Regions from separate parts of the Rummeliibacillus sp. TYF005 genome, predicted to be linked through region 2. Evidence: riboswitches for the same ligand, from Rfam matches in the RefSeq annotation. Region 2 holds a riboswitch; the other holds the start of a gene.
The links. A riboswitch is a leader RNA that binds a small molecule or an ion and turns the genes downstream of it on or off. The one in region 2 is predicted to bind preQ1.
Positions count from the first base shown of each region.

Region 1: it holds a riboswitch for preQ1, as region 2 does, so the genes downstream of both, CW357_RS07255 (QueT transporter family protein) here and CW357_RS14430 (VUT family protein) in region 2, are expected to answer to the same signal.

Region 1 is NZ_ML122550.1:5,833-22,174, reverse strand. It holds gene CW357_RS07260 (long-chain fatty acid--CoA ligase) at 1-1,191, shown strand, start outside; gene CW357_RS07255 (QueT transporter family protein) at 1,253-1,738, opposite strand; PreQ1 riboswitch class I at 1,746-1,790, opposite strand; gene CW357_RS07250 (ABC transporter substrate-binding protein) at 2,082-3,086, shown strand; gene CW357_RS07245 (ABC transporter permease) at 3,103-4,125, shown strand; gene CW357_RS07240 (ABC transporter ATP-binding protein) at 4,118-4,915, shown strand; gene CW357_RS07235 (hypothetical protein) at 5,239-5,769, shown strand; gene ilvA (threonine ammonia-lyase IlvA) at 5,858-7,117, opposite strand; gene CW357_RS07225 (ATP-dependent helicase) at 7,300-9,462, shown strand; gene bshB2 (bacillithiol biosynthesis deacetylase BshB2) at 9,667-10,359, opposite strand; gene CW357_RS07215 (YojF family protein) at 10,376-10,729, opposite strand; gene CW357_RS07210 (ABC transporter permease subunit) at 10,944-11,714, shown strand; gene CW357_RS07205 (magnesium transporter CorA family protein) at 11,784-13,229, shown strand; gene thiD (bifunctional hydroxymethylpyrimidine kinase/phosphomethylpyrimidine kinase) at 13,320-14,153, opposite strand; gene CW357_RS07195 (hypothetical protein) at 14,362-14,631, opposite strand; gene CW357_RS07190 (DUF4230 domain-containing protein) at 14,882-15,616, shown strand; gene CW357_RS07185 (uracil-DNA glycosylase) at 15,621-16,298, shown strand.
Region 2 is NZ_ML122575.1:3,423-19,764, reverse strand. It holds gene CW357_RS14475 (bifunctional 2',3'-cyclic-nucleotide 2'-phosphodiesterase/3'-nucleotidase) at 1-2,268, opposite strand, end outside; gene CW357_RS14470 (hypothetical protein) at 2,659-3,300, opposite strand; gene CW357_RS14465 (basic amino acid ABC transporter substrate-binding protein) at 3,817-4,608, shown strand; gene CW357_RS14460 (amino acid ABC transporter permease) at 4,623-5,363, shown strand; gene CW357_RS14455 (amino acid ABC transporter ATP-binding protein) at 5,360-6,082, shown strand; gene CW357_RS14450 (ribonuclease H-like YkuK family protein) at 6,136-6,669, opposite strand; gene purU (formyltetrahydrofolate deformylase) at 7,012-7,890, shown strand; gene CW357_RS14440 (DUF4181 domain-containing protein) at 7,974-8,333, shown strand; gene queC (7-cyano-7-deazaguanine synthase QueC) at 8,397-9,050, opposite strand; gene CW357_RS14430 (VUT family protein) at 9,068-9,601, opposite strand; PreQ1 riboswitch class I at 9,769-9,813, opposite strand; gene CW357_RS14425 (aldehyde dehydrogenase family protein) at 10,602-12,083, shown strand; gene CW357_RS14420 (3-hydroxyacyl-CoA dehydrogenase) at 12,153-13,001, shown strand; gene CW357_RS14415 (CoA transferase subunit A) at 13,020-13,730, shown strand; gene CW357_RS14410 (3-oxoacid CoA-transferase subunit B) at 13,690-14,391, shown strand; gene CW357_RS14405 (enoyl-CoA hydratase/isomerase family protein) at 14,411-15,187, shown strand; gene CW357_RS14400 (acyl-CoA dehydrogenase family protein) at 15,200-16,342, shown strand, end outside.

The DNA of each region.
Region 1 (16,342 bases), on a different contig from region 2:
GGATTAGAACTACCTGAAACAACGCTAGAGAATGTTCATTCATACGAACAATTACTAGCCGATGCGGGAGAGGATTACGAATTCCCAGAGGACTTAGATGAAAATATGCCAGCTGGGATGTGCTATACAAGTGCAACTACAGGATTTCCTAAGGGCGTTGTTTATACGCATCGTAGTTTAGTACTTCACAGTATAGCACTTGGTTTAGCAGATTCACTTGGGATTCGCGAAAGTGATGTGGCTATGCCAGTTGTTCCAATGTTCCATGTAAATGCATGGGGAATGCCTTTTGCTGCAGTTAATTTTGGAACAACTCAAGTATTACCAGGCCCAATGTTCACGCCAGCATTATTATTAGATTTGATAGAACAAGAAAAAGTGACATTAACAGCCGGCGTACCAACAATTTGGCTAGGGGTTTTAAAAGAATTAGAAGGGAATCCTAGAGATATTTCTTCTTTACGTACCATTATAAGTGGTGGATCAGCTTCACCGAAAGGTTTGATCAAAGCCTTTGAAGAAAAGTATAACGTACCATTTATCGTAGGCTATGGTATGACAGAAACTTCACCGATAGTTAGTTTATCTACCTATACTACTGAAATGGAGCAATGGTCAAAAGAAGAAAAATTAGACATTCGTGCAACACAAGGTTTAACAGTATCTTTGATCGAAACTCGTGTTGTAAATGAGACTGGTGAAGTGCCTTGGGACGGAAAGACGATGGGTGAGTTAACAATCAGGGGACCATGGATTGCCGACGAATACTATCGTGACGAAAGAACAGCAGAAGCATTTAAAGACGGTTGGTTATATACAGGAGACATCGCAGTCATGACACCTGAAGGTTATATTAAAATAACTGATCGTGTAAAAGATCTGATTAAGAGTGGGGGAGAATGGATTTCCTCGGTAGATCTTGAAAACGCTTTAATGACACATGAAGATGTGTTTGAAGCAGCCGTTATTGCGATACCAGATGAAAAATGGCAAGAAAGGCCGTTAGCATGTATCGTTCTAAAAGAAGGAAGAACAACGACAAAAGAACAATTACTTACCTATTTAGAAGGACAATTTGCAAAATGGTGGGTACCAGATCATGTAGTTTTCTTAAAGGAAATCCCTAAGACATCTGTTGGGAAATTCCTAAAAGCAAAACTTCGAGAAGATTTAAAAAGTCTAAAATTATAAAATTACAAAAGAGCAATTTCCTATGTCAACCTGACAGGAAATTGCTCTTTTTTATAAAATACTAATCTATTAATCGACCAAAGTGAATGCGCTTATTAAGTGCTGATATAACGGGAATTCCGACAGCCATTACAACAAATTCACCAACAGCTACTGTCAACCATGTAAATAGGAATGGTAGATTTAACGCAAGATTCAACTCAATTGCAATGATGAACATTGTAATCGTGAACACAATTGTATTGAAAATCATGCGAGATAGTTGGCCTTTGATAAAGCGAGCCGAAAAAATAGTAATGCTAAGTGCTAGAATCGATTGTCCTACACCAAATACTAAATCATACGTTCCAAGTGGTGAGAAAAGATTAGTGACAACTACACCAAGTACAATGCCAATCATATATTTTTTGTTAAAAACAACAAGATGATTGAACATTTCTGATATGCGAAATTGTACATTTGTAAAGCCAAAGGGCGCAATAAGCATTGAAACCGCAACGTAAAGAGCGGCAATAATTGCGCTAACTGCTAAAGATTTTGTCTTCATTATTAAGTTCCCCCTAGTTTTTTTACGTGGGATGGTCTCGAACCACGTTACTTTTAATCAACCAAAAATCAATTCTAAATCTATGAAAATAGAATGTCAAACTTTCATTAATTAAAAGAGTGATTAAATAGGCTATTGAGTACATTAAAAAATTCACAAATTAGACACAAATTAAAGGAGGACTCTGGAACTCCTTATACGCCAATGATTCAACGGGTTGAAGCGCTAAAGTTTAGCGTCTTAAAGTTTTCAAATATTCTAAATATTATTGACTATTGTAAGAGCATTCTGTAATATTACAATAATTCTTTATTATATAGAAGAAAAATAGGGGGATTGCTATATGAAGAAAACAAAAAAGTATGTATTACTTTTAATAACAGCTATAGTCGTTTTAGCCTTAGCAGCATGTGGTAGCAAAAATGATTCATCATCTAACAAAGAAGATTCAAATGCAGGGGCAGATAGCAAAACATATAAAGTTGGTATAACACAAATAGTGGAGCATCCATCATTAAACGAAGCTACAAAAGGATTTAAAGCAGCACTAAAAGATGCTGGTTTAAAAGTTGAGTATCAAACAGAAATTGCGCAAGGCGATCAAAGTGTTAATACAACAGCAGCTAATAATTTAGTAGGCAGCGGAGCGGATTTGATCTTTGCAAATTCAACACCAAGTGCTCAAGCTGTAGCAGCAGCAACATCTGATATCCCAATTGTGTTCACATCAGTAACAGATGCAGTAGGGGCAGAATTAGTTAAATCAATGGAAAAACCAGGTGGTAACGTAACAGGAACGGTAGATACACATCCTGAAGCAATTCCAGATACTGTGAAGTTCTTATCCGAACAATTAGGGGCTAAAAAAGTAGGAATGGTATTTAACTCTGGTGAACAAAATTCACGAGTACAAGTTGATAGAGTGAAAAAGGAAGCAAAAAATGCTGGAATTACAATAGTAGAAGCATCTGCATCTACATCAGCGGAGGTAAAACAAGCGACAGAATCACTAGTTAGTAAAGTTGATGCAATTTACATTATTACTGATAACACAGTAGTATCAGCTCTTGAATCTGTATTAGATGTAGCAAATGACAAGAAAATTCCTGTCATGGTAGGGGAATTAGATTCAGTAGCACGCGGTGGTCTTGGAGCATACGGTTTCAGTTATTATGATATTGGTTATGAAGCTGGACAAAAAGCTGTAGAAATTCTAAAGGATGGTAAAAAGCCAGCAGATATTCCTGTAGCATACCCTGCAAACTTAAAGTTGGAAATTAACAAAACAACAGCAGATAAAATTGGCGTAGACATTAAAGAAGAATGGAAAGCAGAAGTAGTTAAATAGATTGGAGATGATTCATGTGTTTACAGCAATTTTTGGCTCAGTGGAGCAAGGGATCATCTACGCTATTATGGCACTCGGAGTGTATCTAACATTCCGAGTGTTAGATTTTCCTGATTTAACAGTAGACGGCAGTTTTGTAACAGGTGCCGCAACCGCAGCAACAATGATTACACTAGGATACAATCCGATTATTTCCACATTATGTGCAACATTAGCTGGCTTTGTTGCCGGTTCAATTACAGGCCTCCTACACACTAAAGCAAAAATCAATCCACTACTATCAGGGATATTAATGATGATTGCTTTATACTCCATTAACTTGCGAATTATGGGATTGACTATAGATACAGCTGTTGGACGCCCGAATATTCCACTCGCAAACTCAGATTCACTTTTTACTCTATTTTTTGGATTTTGGGAAAAGCTTGGAATAGATACTGCTTTAAACAACATGTTACTAAGCTTAGGTGTAGAACATGTTCCGAATACATGGGGCACAATTTTTATCATGTTCGTTTTGACATTTGCGATTAAGTTTACCTTCGACTGGTTCTTAAAAACAGAAGTGGGTTTAGCAATTCGTGCAACAGGAGATAACGACAAGATGATTCGTAGTTTCTCTGCAAATACAGATACACTAGTGATTTTAGGGTTAGGTTTATCCAATGGACTGGTTGCACTATCAGGCGCTCTAATTGCACAATATGGTAAATTTGCTGATGTTGGAATGGGAATCGGCATGATCGTTATTGGTTTAGCTTCTGTTATTATTGGGGAAGCCATTTTCGGAACAAAGACAATCGTTCGTACAACATTTGCTGTCATTTTCGGTGCGATTATTTATCGAATTGTTCTTGCATTAGCATTACAAGTAGAGTTTTTAGATACAGGAGATATGAAGTTAATCACAGCAATTATAGTTGTCATAGCATTAGTAGTACCAACGCTTCGAAAAAAACGGAAAGACAAGGTTCGAAAAGCAAAACGTCGTGCAGAACGTGCTTTAGCAGAAAGACGGGAGGCGAAGACAATTGCTTAACCTAAAAGGAATCAACAAAATCTTCAATGAAGCAACGCCCGATGAAAAAGTAGCTCTAGATAATATTACTCTAGACTTAAAAGAAGGGGATTTTGTCACGGTTATTGGTAGTAACGGTGCTGGAAAGTCAACAATGATGAACATGATTTCCGGAGCTTTACTTCCTGACTTTGGGCATATAAAAATTGATGGTAAAGATGTAACAAGATTACCAGAATATAAACGTTCACAATTTATAGGTCGTGTATTCCAAGATCCAATGGCAGGAACAGCGCCAACGATGACAATCGAGGAGAACCTTGCCATTGCGTATTCGCGTCATCAAAAACGTTCACTACGTATTGGTGTAAATAAAAAACGTAGAGAATTTTTTAAAGAATCTTTAGCAACCTTACATTTAAATCTAGAAAATCGCTTAAATGCGAAGGTCGGTCTTTTATCAGGTGGGGAACGCCAAGCATTATCACTATTAATGGCAACTTTTACTAAGCCTAATATTCTCTTGCTTGATGAACATACAGCGGCACTTGATCCATCAAGAGCGGAACTAATCACGAATCTTACTAAACAACTTGTTGAAAAAGATAACCTAACTACATTAATGGTAACGCATAATATGCAACAAGCCATTGACTTAGGAAATCGACTAATTATGATGGATAAGGGACAAATCATTTTAGAAGTAGAACCATCAGCGAAAAAAGATTTACAAATCGATGATTTAATGGCCGAATTCCAACGTATACGTGGAGAGAAAATGGTGTCAGATCGAACTCTATTAAGTGTTTAATAAGGAGAAATATCGGTGACTTTCTGTTTTACTTTGAACGGAAAGTCGCCTTTTTCTCTATTTTTTACATGATTTGTTTGAAATTGAAACCGTGCACCCGAAAATCGTCTTTCTAGAAAGGAAATTTATGCTTTTAAATAAAAAACTTAATATTAAATCGAATCGCTCATACTCATACGCCTAAGAAAATGAATTATTATAGCCTAAAGGATATAATTAAATTAAGTTTAATAAACAAAAAAGGTCCTGCAAACAAATATCCGTTATAATAGAATAAATTCAGTTACCATTAACGAATCTACCAAGAGTCGAGGAGCATTCATATGAATAAATTTTTGCCAAATTTATGGAGTACACTTTTATTATTAGTCGTAGGCTTTTTAACAATTGTTGGTGCTATTGCTCAAATTGCTAACAATCCGGATTTAACTAGTTGGACATGGCGTCAATTTGTTATGCTTTTTGTTGGAATATGTGTTTATTTTTCATTTTCATTTTTAGGCTTTTATTATTTGATTGCTCGTATAAAGAAACGTGGGATTTGCTGGGACGATGAAGGGGTTAAGATAGATTTTAGTCATCATAAAATCTATTGGTATGAAATTGAAGATATACAATGCATAAATCATCCTGGCATTGGTAGATCAACGGTTATTTCTACATCGGAAAAGTATGGAAAAGACATCCAAAAGCGCCTTAGTAAATGGAACCCGACAGTGTCTGGTTACTCTTTTGATATATTTTGGGTTAGCGTACAAAATGCTAAAACGATGCATGAACAGCTTCTAAATGAGTTTGAAAATCATAAAAAAAGTAAAGTATCAGCATTTCATAACAACTATTCAATACAGTAAAACCTCCAAAGATCATGGCTTCTTTGGAGGTTTTGTTACGTTACGTAGGAAGATTTCAATTTGTTTTATTTAAAGTTAAGCTACATACTTATACTAATAATGCAAATAGTGTACTATCATTGTTTACTTCTTTGAAAGAAAATCCATTATGCTTCATGCGATCGAGTAATCCTGCATAATCTTCAGGATTTTTTAATTCGATGCCTACTAGTGCAGGACCACTTTCTTTATTATTTTTCTTTGTATATTCAAAGGTTGTAATATCATCCTCTGGTCCTAATACTTCCGTTAGGAATTGGCGAAGTGCACCAGCTCGTTGTGGAAAACTAACAAGGAAATAATATAATAATCCTTCATGAATAAGTGATTTTTCTTTTATCTCTTGCATACGACTAATATCATTGTTACCGCCACTAATGATACAAACAACAGATTTGCCTTTAATTTGATCTTTATAATAATCGAGTGCAGCAACAGGTAGAGCACCAGCAGGCTCTGCAATAATTGCGTGCTTATTATATAAATCTAAAATTGTCGTACAATCTTTTCCCTCAGGTACTGTAACAATATCGTCTACATACTTTTTACAAATCTCAAATGTTTTTTCTCCAACACATTGAACAGCTGCTCCATCCACGAACTTATCAATATGAGGTAACTCGACTGGATGACCTTCAGCAAGAGCTTCTTTCATACTTGCTGCACCAGCAGGTTCAACACCAATAATAGAGGATTGTGGTGAAAGATTTTTAACGTACGCAGAGATTCCGGAGATTAGTCCGCCGCCCCCAATACTAGCAAATACAAAATCAAGTGGCTCTTCAATATCATTCATCACTTCCACAGCAACTGTACCTTGTCCGGCAATAATATCTGCATCATCGAATGGATGGATGAAAATATGACCATCTGCATCAGAAAACTCCATTGCACTTTTCGCGGAATCATCGAAAGTATCTCCAGCTAAAATAATTTCGACGAATTCACGACCAAACATCCTTACTTGATCAATCTTTTGCTTTGGTGTGGTTGTTGGCATGAAAATATGCCCGTAAATGCCTAAATGTGCACAAGCATAAGCTACACCTTGTGCATGATTTCCTGCACTTGCACAAACAACACCTTTTTCACGTGCTTGTTCTTCGATTGTTTTAATTTTATAGTAGGCCCCGCGAAGTTTAAACGAGCGAACATGTTGTAAATCTTCACGTTTTAAGTAAACATTACTTTCATATTTTTCTGATAAATATTCATTCTTTTGTAAAGGTGTATGTACGACGACATCCTTCAAAAATTGATAGGCGATTAGTACGTTTTCCACCTGTACAGTTTTGTCTTGTACAGTCACATTAAAACCTCCCACTTTCTGTAAGATTCAAAAGAGTTTAACTAATTATAGCTCTAAAAATCCGAAATTTTAAGTCAATTCTAAATATTTTATATAATAATTACAAAAATGATGAAAAAGGTTATACGAACGATATTTTCGTTATAATAGAAAGAACATAATAAGAGGAAGGTTAGTGCAGTATGAACTTTTTTGAGAAGATGCAAAAGTTGACAGGAGTATGTCTGAATGAAGTACAACAAAAAGCTGTACGTTATTCGAAAGGACCGCTATTACTACTTGCATCCCCAGGGTCAGGGAAAACAACAACATTGAATATGAAAATAGGGTATTTATTATTGGTAAAAAAAGTACCTGCACATAAAATTCTAGCCATCACTTTTAGTAAGGCTTCAGCCGTAGACATGGCTGCAAGGTTTGATCAATTCTTCTCATCTGTTATTCGTGAACGTGTTCACTTTTCTACAATTCATAGTATTGCATTTCAAATTGTACGCGAGTATTTCTCTATTCATCACCAAAACTTTGAAATTATTGAGGGAAATCTGAACAATGATTTTGATAAAAAGACAATTTTGCGGAATATCTTCGCACAAAAACGCAATACAATTCCTTCTGAAGATGAAATGGATGAACTAATAACATACTGTAGTTTTGTCAAAAATAGAATGATTCCTGAAGATTCTCTTGTTCAAAAAAAGACGATGATGCCAGGGCTTGTAGATATGTATAAACAGTACGAAGCTTTTAAGGTCCAATATCCAGGATTAGTGCTATTAGATTTTGATGATATGTTAACTTATTGTTATAAAGCATTGAGTGAAGACGAGTTCTTACGAAACAAGTATCAACAACGATTTGAATATATTTTAACGGATGAAAGCCAAGATAACTCAGTTATTCAACATGAAATTGTCTATCTTCTAGCTGCTCCACAATTTAATATTTGTGTAGTAGCAGACGATGATCAGTCGATTTTTATGTGGCGGGGAGCAGATGTAAGAAAGCTTCTCAATTTTAAAAAGATCTATCCAAATGCCAAGACTGTGACGATGGCACAAAACTATCGCTCGACGTCAGAAATAGTAGATACTGCAAACGAATTTATTAAAAGGAATCGGCATCGTTATCCGAAGAAGATGTTCACAGAAAATCCAGCGGGTGAACCAATTGAAATTCATAATTTGAAACGCTATGATTTACAACTTAATTATGTTGTTGGTGAAATACAAAAAGCAGAACATCCATCAGAAGTTGCTATTTTATATCGCAACAATAACTCAGCCATTTTACTGTGCAATAAGCTAATGGATGAAGGCATTCCCTTCTATATGAAAGATGTTGAGTTAAAGTTTTTCCGTCATTGGATTGTAGAAGATATTTTAAATATTATGAGACTTTCTTATAATGATTCGCGCGTCGATATTTTGGAAAAGGTTTATACAAAAATTGGCGCCTATATTAAAAAAGGACAAATTCAACAACTACAAAGAAGTGCTAGTAAAGAATCAGCATTTGACCGGTTGCAAAAAATTGTCCATGCCCCGTACCAAGAGCAAGTGCTAAAAAGGGCAAAGCAAACCATTCATAAACTTCAAATACAAGAACCTTATGAAGCGATTCAAATGATTCGCCAAAAATTAGGATATGATAAGTCCTTAAAAAACATGGCTGAACATTTGCGGATGAATGAGGATAACTTATTCGACGTTTTAAATACATTAGAGCAAATTGCTAAAGAACGTCCAGATCTAGAATCATTTGCCCGACGCTTAAAAGAAATTGAAAAGCTAATGCGAACTTCTAAAATGTATAAAGGCCAAAACGTTGTAACTCTATCAACACTACATAGTTCAAAAGGATTGGAATATGACAGTGTATATATGATTGATTTAATCGAGGGGATTCTACCAAATCATGAGGATATTAAAGAGTACGAATTAGGAAATACAGATGAAATGGAAGAAGCAACACGCCTCTTTTATGTGGGGATGACACGAGCACGTCATCATTTAGAATTGCTAACTTACAATGTTCGAAGTGATGTGCATGTAAAAGAATCACGCTTTGTTCAAAATGTCCGTAGAATCATCGCGCCAGAAGATGTGAAACAAACGACAGCAAGGAAACAACCTAAACGCCCAAGTTATCAAGTAATATCTGAAAATGCAATTACAGATGAATCAGATTTAAGTATAGGACATGAAGTAGAACATCATTTATATGGAGTTGGAAGAATTACAAGCATTACGTTAGACTCAATTGAAATTGATTTTGAATCCGTAGGTCCTAAAAAGTTCATGCTAGATTTTTGTTTGAGTCATGGATATTTAAAAAGAACATAGGCAAATAAGGAATACACAATAATTTTACAAAATTACGATGAGAGTAAAGATCTTTCAACGGAATCTTATAGCAAAAATGACATTGAATATTTTATATCCAGTTTCAATCTGAAATATATTATTGAGGCGTATTATTAAAAAAAGGCTATACCAAAGTATTTAGAAGCATACTTTGGATAGCCTCTTCAAAAGGGACTTCTAATTCTAGAATTTCTCTTCAAAATCTTCATGCCAACGATAAGAATACATACGTTCAATGACAAGCCAGTTATCATCTTCTGTTGCACCTTCATTTTTTCGTTTGGCTTCTTCTTGTAAAATCCAACCAGTTTGTGAAATATGCGCATGCATAGAATTCCATTTAGCTTCTTTGACATCTTGAATATCATTCACGATATCTGGTTCGCCAAGTCCTTCTAGAGTATCGTTTGCAAAAGCAACACCATAAAGACGTGGACGATTTTCTTCAGGGATGCGTCGTACTGCTCGGACTACTGCTCTTGCAGTTGCTTCATGGTCAGGATGAACTGCATAGTTTGGATAGAAGGTAATGATTAGTGAAGGGTTTAATTCGTCAATAAGATCCGTCATCATTTGAACCATTTTCTCGTCATCTTCAAATTCAACGGTTTTATCACGTAAGCCCATCATACGTAAATCTTTAATACCGATTGCATCACATGAAGCTTTCAACTCTTCTTTACGAATAAGTGGAAGTCCTTCACGTGTAGTGAATGGAGGATTACCAAGATTTCGACCCATTTCACCTAAAGTAAGACAAGCATATGTAATCGGTGTGCCTGCTTTTGCATATTGCGCTAATGTTCCAGATACTCCGAATGCTTCATCATCTGGATGTGGGAATACGACAAGAATTTGACGTTCAGGTTGTAGCATGTTTTTTCAACTCCTTTTAATAAGCGAATGGTGTTTCGCTAATTTCTAAAGCAACGGCCAATTTGCCATCGTAGCCATGTCCAGCCATTAATAAGCGACCCAATTCATCTAGTTCATAGTGTGTAATACCTTGTGCGTAAACCCAACCATCATTATGCAGTTTTAAACCAACACGATGAGGTGCATCAGGGGTTACTTTACCTAATTCATAGCTCAATTTTACGTTGCGTATAAAGGCACCTGCATTAAATACTTTTTCATCAAAGTGACTTGCATACGCCCCATTTGTAGTTTCTAAATGTATATAGACATCTTTATTTGCAAAGGAATTCAGAAGTTCTTGCAGCTTTTTTGTATCTACTATTTCCATCAAAATGCTCCTTCCAGAAGATAGAATCTACTCTATAGTATAGAGAATTATTAAAGTAAATGCGATTGCTAAGCATTTTTATAATATAGCTTTTTAAAAAAGGTCCTTACCCTATAGGGCTTTTCGTAAGAAATTGTTCATAAAACTGAATTAACATATGCTATCATTAAAATTATCTGATTATTTTTAATTTTTGTTTTTGGAGGTGTAAAAAATGAAGGATTTTTCTAATCGTCTATTACAACTGATCTGCGCTATTATAGGGATTATTTTGATAAGTGGATTACCAATTTTAATAGAAGGTGTACAAAGTCATACATTTTTATTTACTTTTACTTATTATTTAGACGCTATAATTTTAATGCCTGTACTGTGGATGCCACAAGACGGTTTTAGTAACTCTTTACTGGAGAGAATTATCATTGAAGTCGTAATATTAGCTATGTTGACTGTACCAATAGTTGCTTCGCTAATTAGTAATGAGGCTGCCATATTATACGAAAAGGAATATATTTTAGCATCTAGAACACTTGGGGCAAGTAAGTTTCGCATTATTCGAAAACACTTATTTCCTCAATTGCGAGAAAAACTATTTGTTTTATATGGTCAACAAATTTTGGAGACACTAATAGTTTTTGCACATTTGGGTTTGTTAGATTTATTTTTGGGTGGGACAAAGGTAAATTACAGCCCAATGTTCGGCGATCCACCGATGTCCATATCTTTTGAATGGGCGGGGTTATTTGGTTCAACTTTCGGCTACTTGCAAGGTGCACCTTGGTTACCATTAGGTCCAGCAATTTGCTTCGCATTAGTGATTTTATCTATCGCTGCTATGATCGAAGGATATTCAAGAGCTTCTGTTGTTACAAAATCTTTAGATAGGAAGTTATCTAATCGTAAGGATATTCCCGAAGATGTTGTTGCGTGGAATCAGCAACAACTAAAAGAAAAAATGATTTTATTAAAAGAAAAAACTCGTTAAAAGGCTTTGTTTTCCCTATGTTTATAAAAAAAGTAACTTTGGGGATACTAGGTCAAGGAGGCGAGTAGGGTGAATTTCACATTACCAAGTGTAGATAAAGAAAGTAAAACTTCAAGAGTATGGATGACGTCTATGATGCCTTTTTTATTTGTTGAGAAAGATAATAAGAAGTTGGCAGAAGAATTGTTGGCAAAAGGCTTTAAATTTTTTGATTTGCAAGACGAAACTCAGGAATCTGCCTATTATGGAGATATTAAAATTTCGAATATCGCACTCAATCAAAATTTTTTGCCATACATAGAACGCAGACTATTTCCTAGTAGCGTCGATGAACATGCTTTTCATCGCTTTTCAAAAGCTATTCCTAAAAAAGGTGAAATGGTCATCCATGATCGCCACTATCATTTTCAAATATTAAGCGTAGACGTAATACTTTGTCCATTTGGTGTAGGATTTGCCACAGTACGGGTTGAATTACAAGATAATTATTCGCTGTCTGAAACATTGGATTTTATGCATCACTTCCGTATATTAGAACCGAAAGCTTTGGATGAAAAGGGTGTCAGGCTTTTTGTTTCGTCTTATACTTTTCATACTGTAAATGATCTTTTTATGATGTATCTTTGTCCAGAAATTCAACCGTATATTATTCATGATGAAATTCGTAACGGTTACTATGGTAGTTTACCTTTTTTTGAAGATGAAAGAATGCTGGTCTCGTCATATATCGAGATAGATGAAGATGAATTATCAATCGAACAAATTTACCGGGTAAGCCAATTAGATGGCTTTACAGAAAATGGTCTTCCTTATATCTCTTCAGGTAACAAGGAACATATGAAAGAGTATCTACAAACGAAGATTAACAACCGATATATGCCGAAGTTATGCGACATTACAACAGAGCATGTGCAAACAACGATTGTTTTTAAGCAAGCTGATGAAGTATTGCGGAGAAAAGCTAGAGCTCGATTTATGGGCATTCATTATTATAATGTGTTGTTACATTATTTTTATAAACTAACATTATTAGAATTATCCTTTAGATATAGCGAGCTTTCTTGGAGAACAGATGAAGTGTATATAGAAAAGTTGATGAAGCAAATAACAATATTTTCATCTAAATTCTATTTTCAAGAAGTTAGCAGTCGTTCGTCTAGTAGAGAAATGGCAAAAAGATTACGCAGTATATTCAAAATCGATGAGTTATTTGGAGATGTTGCAAAAACATTGGATGCACTATATGTCAATCAAGAAAAAACATCAGACCAGAGACAAAACCAATTATTATTTATTTTAACGATGTTCTCAGTTATTTCTGGAATTTTCGGTATGAACCTTGTTGTAAATGAATGGGATAATGGCTATAAGTGGTCAAAAATCTTACACTATTCAATATATGAATGGATATGTTTGGTGACAGCAGTAACAGGAATTTTGATGTCTGCCGGATTATTGTTAAGCACCATATACTTATGGGGAAGAAGAAAAATTCAGTTGAAAAAGTGGTATTAAAAAAGCATAATTGAAATTTGTTCAATCATAAAGTAAAAGAGTTTCCAACCTTAAAATGGAATGGAAGCTCTTTTCGTTAGTTTTATTCTATTAAATCTCAGTTACTGTAATTTCTGGTGCGCCATAAACGCCTTTAGCACCATGCATAACAGGACCTACAAATTTGTTCAATTTCCAACCATGAGTAATTGCAGCAGCAACAAATTCTTTTGCTTCAATAACTGCTGCTTTTACATCAAGTCCATTTGCTAGGTTAGCTGTAACTGCGGCAGCAAAAGTACAACCTGCGCCATGGTTATAGCTAGTATCGATTTTAGGTGTTTCTAGTAAATAGTGTTTTTCACCATCGTAGTATAAATCGAATGCTTTAGTTGGATCGATTGATCGACCACCTTTGATGACAATATTTTTCGCACCAAGAGCATGAATTTTTTCAGCTGCTTCTTTCATTTCATCAATGTTTTTTGGGGTTTTCATACCTGCTAATTGACCTGCTTCAAATAGGTTTGGAGTTGTTACTAAAGCAAGAGGAAGTAAGTATGTGATCATTGCATCGACATTACCAGGGTTCAATACTTCATCTTCACCTTTACATACCATAACTGGATCAATCACAACATTTTGTACACCAGAAGTTTTAATCGCTTCACCAGAAGTTTTAATCACTTCTTCTGTTGATAACATACCTGTTTTAAGTGCATCGATACCTGTTGAAAAAGTAGTTTTTAATTGTGCTTTTAAGACATCTATTGGTAATGTGTAAACTCCATGAGACCAATTATTATCCGGATCCATTGTTGCAATGACAGTCACTGCAGCCATACCATATGTGCCGTGTTCTTGGAATGTTTTTAAATCTGCTTCTAAACCAGCACCACCTGATGCATCAGAACCAGCAATTGTTAACGTTTTTTTCAATGACATAATGAGGACTCCTTTAAATAGTTATCAAATTTTTCGGACAACAGTTGTTATAGTTTGTCCTTCCTGCGCATTTTCATAAGCGGGATATTGTGTATATCTATTATTCTTTATTATAGGGACTAAACTGAGTAGAAGAAAATAGTCAAAAATCATAAATTTGATGTGGTCAGTTTTATTCTTACTTATTGAAGATAAGTGAGTTGCCAATTTAATATTTCTCATTGTCCAGTGAATCAGCGCTAATGATTTTCCACAAAAGGAAAATCCCACTGCAACTAATAATAGCAACTATGATAGCCGCAATATAATGATTTTGTTGGCATAAACCAATGACAAAAAACAATAAAACAAACACAATGATCAAAACAAATACATAAAAGAACAGCACCCCAATAGACTTCACTTTATCAGGTACATATTTTGCATTTGTCGTCACATCTGCAACTTTTTTAAGTCTTTCTTTCCATTGAAAATTCATCTAAAATTCCTCCAGTAGAATTCAATAAAGATATGTATTGTAAGATTAAATTTAAACAGTCTTACTAAAACCATGTTGGATTTACAAAAAAATCTGTTCATTCCCTTAGTAGTATCGTAAATGAATTTTGGAAAAAAAAGAAACATTTTTGAGAAACCTAACATTTCGACAAATAGTCTACTTTCTAGCTACAATAACAGAAAGTATATTAATAGAAAGATATAATAAAGGTAAGAAAAGAGGAAAGCCTATGAGAACAAACAAAGAGCTAGAAAAAGTGCTAAAGGATTTTCATATGGGTGAACAACAAGCAGCCACGATTATGGAAGTTGCATCAGGCTCTCGCGTACGTTTTAAAAGTAGGATACTAATCCACCTATTGAAAAATTGGTATGTGTGGGCAGCAATCATAATAGTCTTATCAGTATTAATCTTACCCTTTGCTACTTGGAAACTTATTCAAGGAAATAGTTTTGCAGAACAAAAGGGGGCTTTGGTAGAGCGTATTCAAAACCTCAATGAATTAACAACTGCAGAAGCTTATACAAAGGTCATGATTGAACGTGAAAATAACGAACTATTTGGAAAGGAAATCGGTATAGATTTACCTGGTACCAAAAGACAATTACTTGTCGTTATTCCTGGGGGAGTAAAGGCTGGAGTCAATTTTTCAAATGTATCGGGGAAAAGCATTGAGATTAATGAAAAGAAAAAGACAGCTACAATTACATTACCTTCAGCAGAAATATTAGGTGAACCAGAGATTGACTTTGATAAAGTACAAGTGTTTTCAAGTGAAGGACTATTCCGAAGTAAACCGGATATTTCAGAAGCATATGATTTAGCCGCTGCTGCAAAAAAACAGATGATTGAAGAGGCAACGACACAGGGAGTACTGAAGACTGCTGAAAGAAATGCTAAGAAATCAGTAGCTGAAATGTTCTCTTTAGTTGGGTACCATGTCACAGTGAAGTTTAAGGAGTAGAAAAATGTCGAAGATTATTTTTGATAATGATTGGCAAGATGTATTAGGAGCAGAGTTTGAAAAACCATATTATCTACAATTACGCGAGTTTTTAAAGCAAGAATATTTTACGAAAACAGTTTATCCACCTATGGAAGATATGTGGAGTGCCTTTCGTTATACACCTTATGCCAAAGTAAAAGTTGTGATTTTAGGGCAAGATCCTTATCATGGACCAGGTCAAGCACATGGAATGAGTTTTTCAGTTAAACCCGGTGTACCACATCCACCAAGTTTACAAAATATGTTCAAGGAGCTACATGACGATCTCGGATATGATATTCCAAGAGACGGTACGTTGATCAAATGGGCTCAACAAGGAGTATTATTATTAAATACAGTGCTTACCGTCCGTGCTCATCAAGCTCATTCACATAAAGCTCATGGATGGGAGCAGTTTACAGACACAGTCATTCAAAAGTTATCACAACGAAACGAACCTATTGTCTTTGTATTATGGGGAAGACCAGCACAACAAAAAGAACGACTAATTGATACGACACGTCATGCTATTATTAAAGCACCTCATCCAAGTCCTTTGAGTGCCTATAGAGGATTCTTTGGCAGTCGCCCATATTCGAAAATCAACAATCAACTAGTGGCATGGGGGATGGAACCGATTGACTTTGATTTAACAAAATAGATGAAAAGTCTATGACAGTATAAGTAATCACACTACACCAAAAA
Region 2 (16,342 bases):
ATGGTCGCCACCTTTGATCATTCGTTTTAGTTCATCAATTCCTTCATCAAACTCATGATTACCAAATGTTCCTGCGTCAAAGCCAATTGATTCTAATACTTCAATTGTTGGTTCATCTTGGAAAAGTGCCGAAATTAATGGGCTACCACCAATCATGTCTCCAGAATGTAAGATAAGTGTATTTGGATTAGTAGCTTCTTCTTTTCTTAATGCTGCAGTAGTATATTCCATACTTCCTGTATTTAAATTTCCAAGCTTAGTAATTGTATCAAGTTGACCATGTAAATCATTTACACCCAATAGTTGAACTTTAACTGGGTCACTACTATTATCTTTATTTTTTAAATTTATATTAAAAATACCGAAGCCTTTTGAATCTGTTTTACCTGTGTAATAGAATGGGCTTCCGTTTTTAATATATTGTTCAGCTTTTGGAGAAGTTGTGAACGTTACATTGACATCGGCATTGATTGGAGCAAGGGACCAGTTTTGATCAGCTGTTGGTGTAATTTCGTTTTGTTCTGAAATGTAATCCATCAAAATTTGGCGGTTTTCATCTGCAGAATCTACAACTAACTCACTGCCTTTAAGTCCTGGGAAGTTACCACCACCACCAGCACGATAATTATTTGTAACAACTACAAATTCCTGATTTGGATCGATTGGTTTTCCGTTATATTTTAGATTAATAACACGACTTGAATTTGGATTTTCTAATGCTCCAGTCGTTGAGTATTTAGCTGGTTTTGTCACATCAATTTGGTATTCAATGCCGTCAATAACATCAAAGTTATATACTCGGAAATCTGGATTAAGTAACTCTTGTTTATCTGTTTTATTTGGATCAATTGTATTAAATTGACCTGCAGACATTTCAATCCACTCTTTTACGACAGAACCTTTAATTTTCACAGCTTTTAAAGTGTTGTCATAGAGATATAGATCACCAGCACTACGGATCGTTAAATCACCTTTTTTGATCTCAGTGTACTCTTCTACACCATTACGCCCAGCTTTAAATGGTGCGCCTACTGATAATATAGGTAAATTCTTTAGTTCAGGTTTGTTTAGTTTAATATAGTTTTCGACATACCATTTTTGTGCATTTGTTACTACTTGAATTGATGGGTCATCTTGAACAACTGCAAAGTAGCTATAAATATCATCAGTCGTTTTGCCGATTGGCGTATTCACATAACTTAATGTTTTATCATGTGTAGCATTCACCGCTTTTACGATTTTTGCATCAGGTTTTACAGTATCAATCTCTCTTGTGGAAGACTTAGAAGTAGAAACTGACCATTTTCCATTCACTTTCTTTAAGGAAAGATCAATAATACCTAATGAGCCACCGCCGTAGCCAGCTTGTACAGCAGGAACACCGTTAATAGTTCCTTTTTTGTTGTCAACACCAGGAAGTGGTTGACCATTCGCGTCTTTGAACAAAGCATCTAAACTTGCAATGTCTTTGGCGGGGAAAACTTTATGAGTATGTGAGAAAGTAATCGCGTCTATTCCAGGCACTTTAGTCAAAGAGTATACTGTGTCTTCTGTATTTGCTTTTGAACCATTAAATCCAGAGTGGGCAAGAGCGATAACGACATCAGCACCTTTTTTTCTCATAGTAGGTACATACTTTTTAGCTGTTTCAATAATGTCTTTTGTAATCACTTTGCCATCAAGGTTTGCTTTATCCCATTCGTTGATTTGTGGGGGAACAAAGCCTATGTAGCCTATTTTAATGGTATTAGTTTTTCCTGATTCATCTTTTACTTTCTTCTTGATGATTTTATAAGGTGTGTATTTATTCTTATCATTCTTTGGATTTTTGTCGTGGTCATCCACATATACATTTGCGTTTACAACTGGAAAATCAGCATCATCATATACTTCATCTAGATATTTTAGACCATAGTTGAATTCATGGTTTCCGAATGTTGCAATATCGTAATCCATAATATTCATCGCTTTTATGGCTGGATGTACTTCTTTATCCTTTAAAGGTTTAATTTTTGCTTTATACGTTCCAAGCGGTGTTCCTTGAATGAGGTCCCCGTTATCTACCAGAACGGAGTTTTTTACTTCAGATCTTGCTTTTTTAACAAGTGTAGCCGTTTTTGCCAAGCCCAATTTTGGTGCTTCACTATTTTTGTAATAATCAAAGTCAAGTAAATTCGTGTGAATATCTGTAGTTTCCATTATTCGCAGTTTTACTTGTGATTGGACTTTACTTTTAGGAGCTTTGCTAGCTTCTGCATCAAAAGATATAAAAGTTGATGCTAACAGACTAATTGCAAGTGCACTAGATAAAACCTTAAAGCCTTGGAATTTCCCATTAAATATCAAATATACCACCCATTCTTTTACAAATTTTGAGATTGATTCTCTCCTAGAATATAGCATTAAAACTGTTAATTTAGTGTAAATTATTTATTAATTGGTAAAATATTACCTGATATTCTTCGTTATTAGACAAAAGTCAGTGCGATGTAATTATTTTTGTTAGATGAAATTATATAGTAAATAAGTATCTATTTTGGAGGTTATGTAGAAATTCAACGCTTTATCAAGAAAAAAACGGAATAGGAGAGGGATATAGTAATTGGGATTGTATCCTAAAAATACCCATATGAGTTTAGTGCTCATATGGGTAAAGAATCATCTTAAAATGAAATTGTATTTTCTAGAAGGGAAATCTGCCCCTAATTTATTGATTTCAACCTTAGCGTTTTCGATGAGATTCCGCGCTTTTGCTTTTGTAGCATCATCTAGTTTTTTAATTTTCTCACTAGGATGGTTCTTCGGTAAAGTAATGCCTAAAGCTTTTAATTGTCGATCGGCTTCCTCTTTGGCAATAGTCCCGTTTTTTACTTTCTGGAAAATTTCTTTGACTTTAGCTTTGGTGTTGTCATCCAATTTTGAGAATTGATCAACTTTTGGATGATGTTTCGGTAAAGTGATGCCTAATTTTTTTAATTGAGCTAATCCCTCTTCTTTTGTAATCTTACCTTCCTTCATTTGTTTCATTATTTCTTTAACTTTTTCTTTCGTTTGATCATCTAACTTTTCGAACATTTCACAATGAGGCTTTTTGGGTACTGTAACACCCAATTTCGTTAAATCTTCATCCAACTTGTTTAGAACGGTTTTCACTTTTTGCTGAGTAGCAGCATCAAGGTTTGAATTTTTTTCGGATGTTAATACATGGTCTTGTGCTGTAGCAGTAAAACTTGGAATAGTCATACTAAGTGTAAGAACACAAGTCAGTATAAACGCCCCTAGTATATTATTTCTTTTCATATGATGTTCACTCCTTCATGTTATGTTTTAATTCTTTTGAATAAAGATTTCTAGTTGAAAATGAACCTTCCTAAATAAAGTTTCACTTTATATTGTCCCATTTTTAGAAAAATAAAAGCATAAAATCGGATTTCTTCTATTTAACATAAGAATGTAAATAAAAATCTTTTATAGCTAAAATATAAAAGGTGGAAAATTAGAAAAAAGTAAAACTATTAATATAGAAGAAACTCAAATAAAATAATAACAAAAAGGTGATTTTACTGAAAAAGACATCCAATCTGATGAGAACTTGATGAGCTTACATAACCAGGATAATTTGTAGACAAAATTTATAAAAATCATAAAATTATTATTGTATTTTTATGAATATCATAGTATATTTATTCTATAATATTTTATAGAAAAATTAATATTGTTTTAATATTCTTAATTTTATATAATGAAATTTAACTAGAAATAGTTATTAAATATTGGGGATATTTCAAAAAATATTAACATCTAGGGGGTTATTTAATGAAAAAGAGAAAGAAATTATTATCGATGATCGTATCAGCGCTTGCAGTATCAATGGTATTAACAGCATGTGGTTCGGATCCAAAAGAATCGAGTTCAGGTGATGAATCAGGAGCAAAAGATAAACTAGTAGCAGGAACAGAAGCTACATTTGCACCGTTCGAATCGATGGATGACAACGGTAAAGTTGTTGGGATTGATGTAGATATTTTAAATGCTATTGGCGATGAAACAGGCAAAAATTTTGAGGTTAAAAATATTGGTTGGGAACCAGTTTTCCAACAAGTAACAAATGGTGAAATCGATTTAGGTGCATCAGGTATTACAATTACAAAAGAACGTAAAGAATCATATGATTTTACAGATCCTTATTTCGAAGCAACTCAATTAATTGTTGTTAAAAAAGACTCAAAAATAAAATCTATTGAGGATTTAAAAGATAAAAAAATTGCCGTTCAAATTAACACAACAGGGCATATAGCCGCAAAAAAAATATTAGGAAAATCAAGTTCTAAAATCAAAGCTTACGAAAATCAACCACTTGCATACCAAGAAGTTATTAATGGATCAGTCGATGCTGCAATTGGTGATAATGCCGTTATACACGAATATTTGAAAAATAATCCAAATGCAAAATTGAAAACAATCGAGGACGATGCTTTTGAAAAAGAATATTATGGATTTATGGTGAAAAAAGGTAATAAAGAAGTACTAGAGGTATTAAATGATGGTCTTAAGAAAATAAAAGAAAATGGTAAACTAGCTGAAATTACAGGCCAAGAACTTAAATAATTGGAGGTATCCAGATGAACTTCTTTGATATGCGCTGGGATATTATCTGGAATTATCGTGAGATATTTTTACATGGTATCTGGGTAACCATTTCTTTAACCATTTGTGGTTATTTAGGTGGTCTTATACTGGGAATCTTATTAGGTCTTGGTAAAACGTCAAAAAGAAAGTGGATTTATTGGCCAGCGAAATTATATGTAGATTTATTTCGCGGCACACCGATGCTTGTTCAAATTTTAATCATCCATTTAGCTCTGATTCCTTCTATTTTTGGTCAGTCTTATGGCTTTATGGTATCGGGAATTATTACACTTATATTAAATAGTGGGGCATATATTGCAGAAATTATGCGTGCAGGTATAGAGTCAATTGATAAAGGACAAATGGAGGCAGCTCGTTCTCTTGGTTTAACGAAAAATAAGGCAATGATCAAAGTGATTTTGCCCCAAGCATTTCGTCGAATGATACCGCCATTAGGAAACGAGCTAATCGCACTTTTAAAAGACTCATCACTTGTAACTGTGATTGCAGCTAATGATATTTTATATGCAAGTAAAGTTGTAGCAGGAGCAACTTTTAAAATTTGGGAGCCATATATAGCTGCTGCAGCTCTATATCTAATCCTAACTTTTGTCTTGACGAAAATTATTGCTTTTATTGAAAAAAGATTTAGCAATAACTTCAATCCTAGAAAGAAAAACACTGGTAAAAAGGGTCATTCGCAAAACAAAGATGAAGGGCAGGTTGCGGCATGATCAAGATTAAAAATTTACACAAAAATTATGGTAACCTGGAAGTTTTAAAAGGTATCGATTATGAAGTAAAAGAGAAAGAAGTAGTATGTGTCATTGGGCCTTCTGGATCAGGGAAAAGTACGTTTTTGAGATGTATTAATTTGCTTGAAGAAATTTCTGATGGTGAAGTTTTTATTGGCGATGTAAAGGTAAATGATCCAAAAACCGATATCAATGAAATCCGTACAGAAGTAGGAATGGTTTTTCAACAGTTTAATCTATTCCCGCATATGACTGTTATCGATAACATTACAATGGCTCCGATACAAGTTCGTAAAATGGCAAAAAAAGATGCAGAGAAATTAGCATTAGAGTTATTAGATAAAGTAGGACTTCAAGAAAAGGCCTACAACTATCCCGAACAACTTTCTGGTGGTCAACAACAACGTGTGGCTATTGCACGTGCCCTTGCCATGAAACCGAAAGTTATGCTATTTGATGAACCAACATCTGCTCTAGATCCAGAAATGGTGAAAGAAGTTTTGGATGTTATGAAACAGTTAGCCGATGAAGGAATGACAATGGTGATCGTAACACATGAAATAGGATTTGCTCGTGAAGTAGCTGATCGGGTTGTTTTCATGGATGGTGGCTATATTGTAGAAGAAGGTCATCCTGAAGAAGTGTTCGGAAATACACAAAACGAACGTACTAAGTCATTTTTAGGCAAAGTTTTATAAATACGAAAATCCATTCAGTGAAGTAGTTAATGAATGGATTTTTTAACTTCCAATTATCTCGTAAACCGATTGGCATAACAGGAGGCTACAAATGCTTCTGGTTTAATCTTTGGCTCTACACCAATGGATTCGATTCTGGCTACCATCTCATTTACAAATTCTCTTGTTTTGTTGCGTTTACCAGCCCCGATATCGATATGCCCCTCCATCGTAAATGTCGAACCCTCATACAAATAGGGAATCACAATATCAATGAGCTGTTTCTTCTTCTCTTCAGTGAACATCGCAACTATTTCTTCGGTAAATGACAGTTCCAACGATATTCTCTCATGTAGATGCAGCATTTTACGTGGTACAATCACTCTTCTAATACAAGCCCATACCCCATGCCCTTCCTCTAGAATGACGATTCCTGTAATAAATACAGTATGAGATTTATGAACTTGCGAATCGGTCCCCACGATTAACCGATAATTCCCTCTAGGGTTTTGATGCATAAAACCCACTATATATTGAAAAACATCCTCAAAAGTCATATTTTTTTCTTGCAGATTTTGAAAAGGATCGTAACGAAATGAAGTGCTCATGTTTCACCGCTTCTTTCCTTAATGAGATATAAATTTAGTTAAGTACAGTATATCCAACTGTTTTTTATTTTGTGCAAGTGAATAACTGCAGTAAATTAAATTGCATGACAACCCGTATCAATATTTGCCCTATAAAATAATTATATTTTTTATAATGTATTTTATTCAGAAATAACAAAGTAAATTGCTAGTAGGATACAACTTCAAAAAGGATTTTATTTTTTGCATTCTGAAATGGTAAGAGGAATCAAAATAAATTAATCAGTTAGAAAGAAAAGACTTGAATATTCTCTATAATTATTTGATAATTTAAAATATACAAAAAGTAGGAGATGTACATAGATGGGGAATTTAAATGATGGTTTAGAAAATCGTGCACGTTTGTTAGTGAAATGCCCGGATAAGCCTGGGATTGTTTCTGTATTGTCTTCATTTTTACATAATCACAATGCAAATATTATTGAATCTAGTCAGTTTTCGACGAATCCAGTGAATGGAACTTTCTTTATACGAATAGAATATCATTGTGATAATTTACAAGAAAAAGCAGATGATATGGAATTGGAATTTAAAGAAATAGCAGAAAATTATCAGATGGATTACCATTTTTATTATCGGAATGTTCGCCAACGTTCTGCAATCTTTGTTTCAAAAGAAACGCACTGTTTGTTGGAATTACTGTGGGAATGGCAAAATGGCGATTTAGACACGGATATTGCGCTTGTAATCAGCAACCATGAAACAGCAAGACCAATGGTTGAAGCATTGGGTATTCCATTCTTCTATATACCTGCTAATAAGGATATTCGTAAACAAGTAGAAGAAGAGCAAATTCGTTTAATGGAAAAATATAAAGTGGATGTTCTAATTTTAGCTCGATATATGCAAATTTTAACACCTGATTTTGTTAATCATTTTAAAAATAGAATCATTAATATTCATCATTCGTTTTTACCTGCATTTATAGGGGCTGGTCCTTATGAACGCGCATTTGCAAGAGGAGTGAAATTGATTGGTGCAACTTCTCATTATGTCACAAATGATTTAGACGAAGGACCAATAATTGAGCAAGACGTTGAACGTGTAGATCACAGAGATAATGCAGCACAGTTGAAAAAAATCGGAGCCAAAATTGAACGCCGCGTCTTAGTAAAAGCGGTGAAATGGCATTTGGAAAATCGAATTATTGTAGAAGGAAATAAAACAATTGTGTTTCACTAGACATTAGGGGCTACCTAAATATAAGGTAAGCTCCTAATTTATTTGCAAATATATATATTCTAAGCAAAGGTTTGTGAAATAAAGTGAAATTTTTAGCGATAGTTTTAATTATAATTTTATTAACGCTTGGATTAGAAGTAGTTTTTAATAAATTATTAGGTGTAGAAAAAAAGAAAATCGCAGATACCCCCGGGAGAGAAGTTGATAGAAGGGGAAGAAAAATTATTCTTGTAAGTATTATATTTTTACTAATTTTAAGTAATGTATTCAATTTTAGTTTTCTTGATACCAAGTGGTGGTGGCTAGGATATTTCATCATTTTAGCTGGTTTCCAAATATTTATGGAATGGAAATATATTAAGAATTCAAAACAATATCTTACAACCATCATTCTCTCTATCTCATGTCTTGTAATGTTAATATTAGCAATTAGATATATTTGAGACTAGATAAAGTAAAAAAGCTGTCCATCGTAGGTTTAAACCTTTCAGGACAGCATTGTTCTATTATTTCATTTTTAAATATTGATCATAACCTTTCAAACGTAAATGGCAAGCTGGACATGTTCCGCAGCCATCACCTTTAATGCCATTATAGCAAGTTAACGTTTTCGTCCGAACATATTCCAATTTCCCCATATCATCTGCCATTTTCCATGTCTCTGCCTTATCTAACCACATCAAAGGCGTATGAATAACAAGCTGTTCATCCATTGCAAGGTTTAAAGTTACGTTTAATGATTTCACAAAATCATCCCGGCAATCTGGATAACCGCTAAAATCTGTTTCACATACCCCTGTAATAATATGTTTTGCTCCAACTTGGTTCGCCAAAACCCCTGCAAATGATAAAAATAATAAGTTGCGTCCAGGCACAAAAGTTGAAGGTAATGCACCGTCTTCCCCAGCTTTAACCTCTATATCATCTCGAGTAAGTGCATTTGGTGCTAACTGATTTAGTAAAGACATATCTAAAATATGATGTTTTACACCAAGTTCTTCTGCTATTTCTTTTGCACAGTCAATTTCTGCTACATGGCGTTGGTTGTAATTAAATGTAACAGCCTCAACTTCTTTAAACGTTTGTAATGCCCAAAACAAGCAAGTAGTACTGTCTTGACCACCACTAAAAACGACAATTGCTTTTTCATCTTTTAACATTGATTTCACCCTCCAATTTAACTAGCAAATTCTGTTTTAGTAAAACGAGTAAAATGTAAAGCCATTACGCCAATAATTTGCATGCTAATTTTAATAATTACTTGACCTAAAATAGCCATCCAAACCGCATTCCAAGGCACCATTCCAGCACCAAGAGGGGATAAACCAATAATGACGAATATGGAAGAATCTAAAATACCCCCGAAAATGCCACTATACATAATTCTCATACTAATTGAAGCTTTTAATCTTGAATAGATTTCAGTATCCGTTGTTTCAGAAACAGCAAAGCTTACCGCACTTGCAAATACAATCCAAAGTGTATCCCCTAGAAGATAGCTAGATATTGCTGAAAGTATTAATGCTAAGCCGATAAAAAGGTAGGTCTTTTTCTTACCATATTTGTTTTGAACAAGATCACGCAGTATAAACGTAGCTCCTATTAGAAAGGATCCATAAGGTATGATGAAAACGCCAAATTGCAAAGGCGCAAAATTCGCTGTTATCACATTTGCTAACACAATTGCACAAAGATATAAAAATATTCTCATTGAAAAGTCTCCTTTGAAATTATGAATTTAAACCATCGATGAAATTACACACATTATGTAATGAACTTTTCAAAATCAAATAAACCCATATCTCACAACACCTCCCTATAGTCTAAAAATAAGGAGGTTGCTAGCAAAATAAAAAACTACATCCCTAAAGATATAGTTTATCCCTAGTTTTTTATAGAGGGTTGTTCTAGTACCTCTCCTACATTTAGTAAGTTTTTATTCAGTTCAAATGTAATTTTACCATAAAATCTCATAATATTGTCTCAGTATAATGGATTTTTTTAAATTTGGCTGAATAAATCTTTATAAAATGAGAAGCAAAGCAGCCTAAAATCTCCAAGAGGGTACGAGTTGATAAAGGAGACCTGAGTTGTGATAAAGGAGACCTGAGTTGTGATAAAGAGAGCCTGAGTTGTGATAAAGGAGACCCGAGTTGTGATAAAAGCAGCCTGAGTTGTGATAAAGAGAGTCTGAGTTGTGACAAAAGAAGCCTGAGTTGTGATAAAGGAACTGAGTTGTGATAAAAGAGACCTGAGTTGTGATAAAAGCAGCGTGAGTTGTGATAAAAGAGACCTGAGTTGTGATAAACAAAGCCCAGGTTGTGATAAAAAGATCACAGTAGTCATAAACAAACCCTAATTGTAAAAAATCCTAAATATCACTTTTCTCATTTTAGCACTATTAATTTAAATATCAGTATAGTCATTTCAATCTATATTCCTATAAATAGCCCTTAAGGCTCTTACATAAAAAATCCCACCACTTTCATTCAATTTAAACCATCGTTAAATTCCTTAATTGGACATACGGTAACAAAATAATTACTACCAATTTAAAATACATCACCATAAATTACTAGAAATCATGCATATCCTTCAAAAATAAAAATATCCTAGTTTTATAAAGCTCATTAATAATGGACAAGTAAAAAATACAAAACGAAGTCAACTAAATGGTAGTTTATAAAACTAAAGTTATCGGAGGGTTCCAGATGTCAAAAGTTTTAAATTATATTAATGGTGAGTGGTTGGAAGGTTCGACAGGAAAGTTTGTACCAGTTATGAATCCTGCAAACGGAAAAGTTTTAGCGGAAGTAACACAATCTACTGATGAAGATGTCCAACTAGCGGTACAAGCTGCAAAAGAAGCACAAAAGTTATGGAGATTAGTTCCTGCTCCTGAACGAGCAGATATTTTATATAAAGTGGCTTATCTATTAAAAGAAAGAAAAGAAGAGATTGCACAAGTTTTAACGAGTGAAATGGGAAAAGTGATTGATGAAGGAAGAGGAGAAGTACAAGAAGCGATTGATATGGCTTATTACATGGCCGGAGAAGGGCGCCGACTCTTTGGTGATACAATCCCATCAGAACTTCGCAACAAATTTGCGATGAGTGTAAGAGTACCTGTAGGCGTTGTTGGCATTATAACACCGTGGAATTTCCCAATCGCGATTGCTTCTTGGAAATCGCTACCTGCGCTAGTAGCTGGCAATGCAGTGGTTTGGAAACCAGCGACAGAAACGCCGATGACAGCGCAAGAGTTTGTGAAGATTTATGAAGAAGCCGGTTTACCAAAAGGCCTTATCAATTTAGTAAATGGTTCAGGAAGCAAAGTCGGCAATGCACTGGTTGAGCATCCAGATATCGATATTATCTCGTTTACCGGTTCAAACGAAGTAGGAAAAGCAATCAATGGCCGTGCTGGGGAATTGTTAAAGAGGACATCACTTGAAATGGGTGGAAAAAATGCCATTACCGTTTTAGAAGATGCTGATTTAGACCTTGCTGTAGAAGGTATTCTTTGGGGTGCATTTGGTACAGCAGGCCAAAGATGTACAGCAACAAGCCGTGTAATTGTACATCAAGATGTAAAGAAAGCATTAGAAGAAAAGCTAATAAGCCGTATTCATGAATTAAAGATGGGCGATGGACTTGATGAAACAGTTAAAGTTGGACCTGTTATCAATAGAGAAGCTTTAGAAAGAATCGATGAATATGTCAAGATTGGCCAAGAAGAAGGGGCAATCCTATTAGCAGGCGGTAAGATCGTCACTGAAAATGGTTTAGATAGCGGCAATTACTATGCACCAACGATTTTCACAAATGTAACACCAGATATGCGTATAGCAAAAGAAGAAATCTTTGGACCAGTAGTGTCAATCATTTCTGTAGAAAATTTAGATGAAGCTGTGAAAGTGAATAACAGTGTAGAATTCGGTCTTTCAAGTGCAATTTATACAGCAGATGTCAATAAAGCCTTTAAAGCTATGCGTGATTTAGATACAGGTATCGTATATATTAACGCAGGAACAACTGGAGCAGAAATTCACTTACCATTTGGCGGTACAAAAGGTACAGGAAATGGTCATAGGGATTCAGGTGTAGCTGCATTAGATGTCTATACAGAATGGAAATCGATTTATGTTGACTACAGTGGAAAATTACAAAGAGCGCAAATAGATAACAATTAATCCAAAAAATAACCTGCAATTTCTACTTTGGAAATGCAGGTTTCTACGTTATACAAGGGGTGACTATAAGTGGAGAAATTAACCGTTGTCGGTTCAGGCATTATGGGAAGAGGAATCGCCTATACAGCAGCAATTAGTGGTTTCAATGTTGTTTTAAATGATGTCAATGAAGAAAATTTAAAGAAAGCACAGTTATATATAGAAAAAGAATTGCTAAAAAGTGCAGAAAGAGGCTACTTAACAAGCAAGCAAGTTGAAATGGCTATGACAAATTTGAACTATACTACAGATTTACAAACAGCTGCTCATGATGCAGACATTGTGATTGAAGCTGTTTTTGAATTAATTGACATTAAGATTGATGTATTTAAAAAACTAGATGTAATCTGTCCAGAACATACAATTTTAGCAACGAATACATCTACGATGAGCCCTACAGAAATTGCAGCTCAAACGTCAAGGCCTGATAAAGTTGTGGCCATGCACTTTTTTAATCCAGTTCATAAGATGAAACTTATCGAAATTATACGAGGGCTGGATACGTCAGATGAAACGGTAGCAAAAGTGAAAGAAATCGGAGCGAAATTAGGAAAAGAAACAGTGGAAGTAAACGAGTTTCCTGGATTCGTCACTAGTCGTATGAATTGTCTTATTGGTAACGAAGCGATGAACATGTTGATGGAAGGTATTGCTTCAGCAGAGGATATTGATAAAGCGATGAAACTAGGATTGAACCACCCAATGGGACCACTAGAACTAGCTGATTTAGTCGGATTAGATTCACGTTTGCGGAATATGGAATATCTATACAAAACATTAGGCGAAAAATATAGGCCAAGTCCCCTTCTTATTAAATATGTCAAAGCAGGTCGCTTAGGGCGCAAATCAGGAACAGGTTTTTACAATTACGAAAGTTAGTAATTGGAGGCGAAAATCGTGAAAATAGGAGAATGCAAGAAGCGAATATCAGCTAAAGAAGCAGTAGAAATGATTCGTAAAGGAGATAGCCTTTTAGTTGGTGGATTTGGTATTTGCGGAACTCCTTTTACTTTAATCGAAACAATCACAGAATCCAATCACGCCAGAGAACTCACTATTATTAGTAATAATTTAGGAGAAGCAGGGAAAGGGTTAGGAAAATTATTAATCTCAAAACATATAAAAAAAGCAATTGGTTCCTATTTCACTACCAACCGCGATGCTGTTAAAGCTTGGAACAATGGAGAACTGGAAATAGAGCTTATTCCACAAGGATCACTTGCTGAAGCAATTCGTGCAGGGGGAGCAGGCATTGCTGGGTTCTATACTAAAACAGGTGTTGGTACAGAAATTGCAAAAGGCAAAGAAGAAAGAGATTTTGATGGTGAAACGTATTTATTTGTAAGGGGAATACGAGCAAAACTGGCGCTTATTAAAGCGGATAAGGCTGATACAATGGGAAACTTAGTTTACGCGAGAACTGCTCGTAATTTCAATCCGATGATGGCAACTGCAGCAGACATTGTCATTGCAGAAGTAGATGAAATCGTAGAAGCTGGTGCATTAGATCCTGAGCAAATCATCACACCTCACAATTATGTAGACTATGTGGTTCTTAATGATCGATATGAAAAAATTGGTGGTGAGTATGTTGAGCGGACAAAGTAATTCAAAAGATGCTCGGATTAGAATTGCTAAAAGAATTGTAAAAGAACTCCATGCAGGTTCGGTTGTCAATCTCGGTGTCGGTATTCCATCTTTAATCCAAAATTATTTAAAACCTGATAGTCATGTTTACCTTCAATCTGAAAATGGTCTTTTAGGAATGGGACCAACACCTCCAAAAGACGAGATCGATATGAACCTCATTAGTGCTAGCAAACATCCCATCTCTTTAGGAATTGGATCTTCCCTTTTTTCAAGTGCCGATTCTTTCGCGATGATCCGGGGTGGCCATATAGATATCGCAGTAATGGGAGCGCTCCAAATTTCCGAAAAAGGAGAAATTGCCAATTGGGCTGTACCTGGAAAGGACATTTTAGGAGTCGGAGGAGCAATGGACTTAGTTGCCAGTGCTAAGAAGATTATAATCGCCATCACACATATTACCAAAGATCAAACACCTAAAATTGTTCAAAAACTTACCTATCCAAGTAGCGGCATTAGAGCGGCAAACCTGATAGTAACAGAAAAAGCCTTGTTTGAGGTGAAAGATAACACTCTTCTATTAAAAGAAATCGCAGAAGACTCTTCATTACAAGAGATCAAACAACTTACAGAAGCGCATTTTATTATATCTGAAGATCTTCAAACGATGAAAATTGACTGAGACTGGGGTGGGAAAATAGATGACATATGCCAATATTCTTGTCTACCAAGAAAAAGAACTTGGTTTTATAGAAATTAATCGTCCTCAACAACGAAATGCTTTAAATATAGAGACATTGCAAGAAATTGAAAAAGCACTAGAAGAGTTAAAAGTCAATCAAGATATCCGAGTCGTCATTATCACTGGATCTGGTGAAAAGTCTTTCGCAGCTGGTGCAGATATTAAAGAATTAAACAAACGAACGATGATTGATGCACTTCAACCCAATATGACTGCAACATATCGAAAAATAGAAGAATATGAGAAGCCTACAATAGCAGCTATTAACGGATATGCCTTAGGTGGGGGATTAGAACTGGCTCTTGCTTGTGATATAAGAGTGGCATCATTGAACGCGAAAATGGGATTACCGGAAGTGGGTTTGGGGATTATCCCAGGAGCAGGAGGAACGCAACGTCTCTCACGAACAATCGGAAAAGGGAAAGCAATGGAACTAATTTTAACAGGTGAAGTTATTTCAGCAGAAGAAGCAAAAAATATTGGACTAGTAAGTGCAGCTGTACCACAAGAGGAACTAATTGAAAAAGCAAAAGAATATGCAAATAAGATTAGTATAAAAGGTCCCTTAGCTTTACGATTAGCCAAAACAGCCGTTAACAGAGGATTAGATATCGAAATGGAAACAGCACTATATTTAGAAAAATTATCTCAAACTATTTTAATGGGTTCATACGACAAACAAGAAGGAACTCAAGCGTTTTTAGACAAAAGAAAACCGCATTTTAAAGGGGAATAGGGGGATGAAGTAATGGATTTTACACTACCAGAAGAAATCCAAATCTTAAAAAAAGCTGTCCATGATTTTGTGCAAGGAGAAGTTGAAAAGGTTGCGATGGAAATTGAAGAAAATGATGAAATCCCTGAATCGATTGTGGAGCAGTCAAAAGAAATGGGGCTATTCGGTTTAAGCATTCCTGAAGAATATGGTGGACTAGGGTTAGATATGGTTGGAAAATGTGCAATCTATGAAGAATTAGGAAAAACACATAATGGCTATACTACATTACTCGGTGCGCATACAGGGATAGGCACGGTAGGGATTGTTGAACTTGGTACAAAAGAACAAAAGGAAAAGTATCTTCCGAAAATGGCCACTGGGGAATGGATTGGTGCTTTTGCATTAACAGAACCAAGTGCAGGTTCTAATGCAGCTAATATCAAAACAAAAGCGGAAAGAAAAGGCGATAAATATATTATCAATGGCTCAAAACACTATATTACAAATGCAGTTTGTGGGAATATTTTTACCGTTATGGCGGTAACAGATCCAAGTAAAGGTGCGAAGGGCATTACTTCATTTATTGTCGAAAAAGATTTTCCAGGTTTTATTGTCGGAAATGTAGAGAAGAAAATGGGGCTTCGGGGTTCTCATTCTGCAGAATTGTTTTTCGAAAACTTGGAGGTTCCAGTAGAAAATGTCCTTGGCGAAGAAGGAAAAGGGTATGTCAATGCACTGAAGATCCTAGCGAATGGTCGAGCTGGGCTTGCTGCAAGAAATCTTGGATCTTGCGAAAAACTGCTGCAATATAGCTTGGACTATGCGATGCAACGTGTTCAGTTTGGAAAGCCAATCTTTGATCAACAAGCGGTTCAACATATGTTGTCCGATATGGCGCTAGAAATCGAATTACTTCGTTCTATGACCTACAGGGTAGCGTGGATGACGGATCAGGGAAAAAGAGTCGTAAAAGAAGCTGCAATGGCAAAGTTATATGGATCAGAAGTATACAATCGTATTGCCGATTTAGCTGTCCAAATTCATGGGGGTATTGGCTATATGAAAGAATATCCAATTGAGAGATATTACAGAGACGCAAGAATTACAAAAATATATGAAGGTACCTCTCAAATCCAAAAAAATATTATAGCAGGAGAACTAAAACGGGAATTT